DNA from 2 places in the Streptomyces ambofaciens ATCC 23877 genome. Region 1 is predicted to be linked to the other one. Evidence: riboswitches for the same ligand, from Rfam matches in the RefSeq annotation. Region 1 holds a riboswitch; the other holds the start of a gene.
What was found. A riboswitch is a leader RNA that binds a small molecule or an ion and turns the genes downstream of it on or off. The one in region 1 is predicted to bind thiamine pyrophosphate.

Region 1 (2,383 bases):
GCAGCTCTCGCAGCACTACTTCGCGCGGTACGCGCACGACCCCGAGCAGTGGACGGACATCCCGGCCGGCTCGCGGGAGGGGCTGCGGGAGGCGTTGCTGCCCGAGCTGATGTCGGTCGTCCGGCATCTTTCGACCGACCAGGGCACCACCCGCAAGACGCTGTGGAAGCTGTTCGACGGGACGCTCGTCGAGTCCGTCCTCATGCGCTACCCGGACCGGGTGACCATGTGCATCAGCTCCCAGGCGGGCTGCGGCATGAACTGCCCGTTCTGTGCCACGGGGCAGGCCGGCCTGGACCGGAACCTGTCCACCGCCGAGATCGTGCACCAGATCGTGGACGGGATGCGGGCGCTCCGCGACGGGGAGGTCCCCGGTGGTCCGGCCCGGCTCAGCAACATCGTGTTCATGGGCATGGGCGAGCCCCTCGCCAACTACAACCGCGTCGTCGGTTCCATCCGCCGGCTCACCGACCCCGAGCCCGACGGGCTGGGGCTGTCCCAGCGCGGGATCACCGTCTCCACCGTCGGCCTCGTGCCGGCGATCCACCGGTTCGTCGACGAGGGCTTCAAGTGCCGCCTCGCGATCTCGCTGCACGCGCCGGACGACGAGCTGCGCGACACCCTCGTGCCGGTCAACACGCGGTGGAAGGTGCGCGAGGTGCTGGACGCCGGGTTCGAGTACGCGGAGCGGGCGGGGCGCCGGCTGTCGATCGAGTACGCGCTGATCCGGGACATCAACGACCAGGCGTGGCGCGGTGACCGGCTCGGGCGGCTGCTCAAGGGCAGGCCCGTGCACGTCAACCTCATCCCGCTCAACCCCACGCCCGGCTCCAAGTGGACCGCCTCGCGGCCCGAGGACGAGAAGGCGTTCGTGGAGGCGATCGCGGCGCACGGTGTGCCGGTGACGATCCGGGACACCCGTGGCCAGGAGATCGACGGGGCGTGTGGTCAGCTCGCCGCGAGCGAGCGGTAACCTGACCGGCGTCAGTACCACGCACACATCTTCACAGGTCAGTACATCTTCATATTCCGACAGGGGAGCGCCACAGCGCTGAGAGTGCGGCACCGGCCGCAGACCCTCCGAACCTGGCCCAGGTCATTCTGGGTAGGGAGATCGGTCACCACTCGAGCTGTTGCGCCCTGCCCGGGACCCTCGCCAGGGGTTCCGGGCGGGGCCGCGTCTTCTCCTGGTCACCCAGGAGGAATTCAGTGAGCATCACCAAGAAGGTCAGTGTCCTGGCCCTCGGACTCGGCATGGTCGGCACCCTGGCCGCCTGCGGCTCGTCGGACGGCGGTCAGGGGTCCGGCGACTCCAGGACCGTGACCCTGGTCAGCCATGACTCGTGGGCCGCGTCGAAGGACGTCATCGCCGCCTTCGAGAAGAGCTCCGGCTACAAGGTCAGGGTGCTGGAGGACGGCGACGCGGGTCAGGCCGTCAACAAGGCCATCCTCACCAAGGACGACCCCCAGGGGGACGTCTTCTTCGGCGTCGACAACACGCTGCTGTCCCGCGCCCTCGACAACGGGATCTTCCAGCCGTACGAGGCGAAGGGCTCCGACCTGATCCTCCCTGAGTACCGGGCCGGCCAGGACGAGCACCGGGTCACTCCCGTCGACACCGGAGACGTCTGCGTCAACTACGACAAGGCGTACTTCAGCGAGCGCGGGCTGACCCCGCCGGACTCCCTCGACGACCTGGTCGAGCCCCGGTACAAGGACCTGCTCGTCACCGAGAACGCCGCCAGTTCCTCGCCCGGCCTCGGCTTCCTGCTGGGCACCGCCGCGAAGTACGGGGATGGGGGCAGAGGCTGGCAGGACTACTGGAAGAAGCTGAAGGCGAACGGCGTCAAGGTCGTCGACAGCTGGGAGCAGGCGTACAACGAGGAGTTCTCCGGTTCGTCCGGCGGCAAGAAGGCCAAGGGCGACCGCCCGCTCGTCGTCTCCTACGCCTCCTCCCCGCCCGCCGAGGTGATCTACGCCGACCCGCAGCCGGCCACCGCGCCGACGGGCGTCGCCCAGGGCACCTGCTTCCGCCAGATCGAGTACGCGGGACTGCTGGACAACGCCGCCAACCCCGAGGGCGGCAAGGCGCTCCTCGACTTCCTGATCGGCAAGGAGTTCCAGGACGACATGCCGCTGAACATGTTCGTCTACCCGGTGCGTGAGGGGGCCCGGATCCCCGAGGCGTTCCGGAAGTTCGGACCGCAGGCCGAGGACCCGCAGACCATGGACCCGGCGAAGATCGCCGACAACCGCGACCAGTGGGTCAAGTCGTGGACCTCGCTCGTACTGAAGTGAAACGCCGGAGCACCGCGCGCGGGAGCGCAGCGCGGCTCGGCCTGATGGCCGTGCCCGTCGCGTTCTTCGCGGTGTTCTTCGCCTA
Region 2 (2,383 bases), 3.4 Mb from region 1:
TCGCGCGGCTCGCCGTTGACGGAGATGTTCATGCGGACTGCTCCGAGAGTGCGGGAGCGGCGCTGAAACGCCGCGGGGTGAAGGGGCGGGCCTCGGCCGGCAGCTCCCCGGTGGTCAGGACGTGCGCCATGGCGTCGCCGGTCACCGGGGTGAGCAGGACGCCGTTGCGGTAGTGCCCGGTGGCCAGCAGCAGACCCTCCAGCTCGGTCGGACCGAGCAGGGGGGCGTTGTCGGGGGAGCCCGGGCGCAGCCCCGCGCGGGTCTCGGTCAGGGGCAGCTCGGTGATGCCGGGGACCAGCTCGTGGGCGTCGCGCAGCAACTCGTAGACACCGCCCGCGGTGACCGTCGTGTCCCAGCCCAGCTCCTCGCTGGTGGCGCCGACGACCAGCTCGCCGCTCTCCCGGGGCACCAGGTAGAGCGGGTTGCCGCGCACCACCGCCCGTACCGTCCGGTTCAGCAGGGGCCCGTGCGCCGCCGGCATCGCCAGCCGCAGCACCTGCCCCTTCACGGGCCGCACCGGCGGCAGCACGTCGTCCGGGACGCCCGCGAGCCGTCCGCTCAGGCTGCCCCCGGCCAGCACCACCTGCCCGGCCTCCAGCGCCGTCCCGTCGGCCGTCACCACCCCCGTGGCCCGCTCGCCGCGCCCGACGGTGAGCCGGTCGGCCCACACCCGGTGGAACACCACCCCCGCGCCTTCACAGGCGGCCAGGAGCGCACCGGCCAGACGCCGGGGGTCGACCTGGTGGTCGCCGTCCACCCGGAGCCCGCCGCGCACGCCCGGCGCGAGCATCGGTTCCAGGCGGCGGCACTCGCGCCCCGACAGCCACTCCGAGTCCAGGCCCGAGCGCTGCTGGAGCGCATGCAGTTCCCGCAGGTGGGCGCGGTCGTCGGCGTCCAGCGCGACGGCGAGGGTGCCGCAGCGGCGGTAACCGAGGTCGTGGCCCGTGACGTCGGCCAGCTCGGCCGCGAACCGCGGGTAGCGGCGGGCCGAGGCGAGGTTCAGGGCGAGCAGCGTCTGCTCGCCGTAGTGCAGTTCCGTGACGGCGGCCAGCATCCCGGCCGCCACCTGGGCGGCCCCGCCGCCCGGCTCGGGGTCCACGAGGGCGGTGACGAGCCCGCGCTGCGCGGCGCGCCAGGCCGTGACCAGGCCGATGATCCCCCCGCCGACGACCAGGACGTCGGATGCACGGGACGACGTGTGTGACGGAGACGACATGGGCGTCCAGCCCCTCCCTTCGCCGGCATGACCCGGATCAGGTTCGTACGGTCGGAGGCCGCCAGCCTCCCTCTCAGCCCGGTGCGTCCGGGCTCCCGCGAGTGCTTTACGTTGGCCACCCTAGCCCGCAGCGCATCGCACGTGTAAGGGAGCCTGTGCCCATGGCGCGTTCACTCGACGGTCTCGTCCTCGCCCCCGTCGCCGACCAGGCGCCCGGTCAGGTGGGCACGCGCACCCGGTTCACCTACCACGAGAGGGACGGCGCCGTGTGGGCCGAGTACGAGGGTGGTGACGTGGTCCGCGGCCGTCTGGTGGGCACCCGGGAGGGCGACCGGCTCGACTTCCGGTACGTGCAGCTCAAGACGGACGGCGGTACGTCCTCGGGGCACTGCGCCTCGACCGTCGTCGAGCTGCCGGACGGTCGGGTGCGCCTGGAGGAGACCTGGGAGTGGGAGTCGAGGCGGGGCAGCGGGACGAGCGTTGTGGAGCAGGTCACTCCGCACGAGCACTGACTGACAGAACGTCAGGTGTCTAAGGTGATCAGGTGAGCGAGCAGACGCAGGAGCGGACCCGGGGCCGGGCGGCGGACGCGGAGCACGGCGTGGTCGTCGTGGGCGCGGGCATGGCGGGCGTGCAGACCGCGGTCGCCCTGCGGGAGCAGGGTTTCACGGGTGCCGTCACGCTGATCGGAGCGGAGCCGCACCAGCCGTACGACCGGCCCCCGCTGTCCAAGGCCGTCCTGCTCGGCACCGCCGAGGGCTCCGCCTTCGACGTCGACTTCGAGGCCCTCGACATCACCCTGCGGCTGGGCTGCGAGGCCCTGGGCGTCCGTCCCGGCGAGCACGTCCTCGACACCTCCGCGGGACCCGTGCCCTACGACGCCCTGGTCCTCGCGACCGGCGCCGAACCGATCCGGCTCCCCGGCGCCGAGGGCGTGCCCGGCGTGCACCTGCTGCGCACCCTGGACGACGCCGAACGGCTGCGCCCGGTGCTGGCCCGCCAGCACGACATCGTGGTCGTCGGCGCCGGCTGGATCGGCGCGGAGTTCGCCACCGCCGCGCGGGAGGCGGGCTGTGCGGTGACCGTCGTGGAGGCCGCCGACCGGCCCCTCGCCGGCGCGCTGCCCGCCGAGGTCGCCGCGCCGATGACCGCCTGGTACGCCGAGGC

Region 2: it holds a riboswitch for thiamine pyrophosphate, as region 1 does, so the genes downstream of both, thiO (glycine oxidase ThiO) here and SAM23877_RS25535 (thiamine ABC transporter substrate-binding protein) in region 1, are expected to answer to the same signal.

Annotation. Positions count from the first base shown of each region.
Region 1 is NZ_CP012382.1:5,707,915-5,710,297, forward strand. It holds gene rlmN (dual-specificity RNA methyltransferase RlmN) at 1-973, shown strand, start outside; TPP riboswitch at 1,025-1,130, shown strand; gene SAM23877_RS25535 (thiamine ABC transporter substrate-binding protein) at 1,210-2,298, shown strand; gene SAM23877_RS25540 (ABC transporter permease) at 2,274-2,383, shown strand, end outside.
Region 2 is NZ_CP012382.1:2,292,557-2,294,939, reverse strand. It holds gene thiS (sulfur carrier protein ThiS) at 1-32, opposite strand, end outside; gene thiO (glycine oxidase ThiO) at 29-1,216, opposite strand; TPP riboswitch at 1,214-1,325, opposite strand; gene SAM23877_RS10325 (avidin-fold protein) at 1,378-1,728, shown strand; gene SAM23877_RS10320 (NAD(P)/FAD-dependent oxidoreductase) at 1,761-2,383, shown strand, end outside.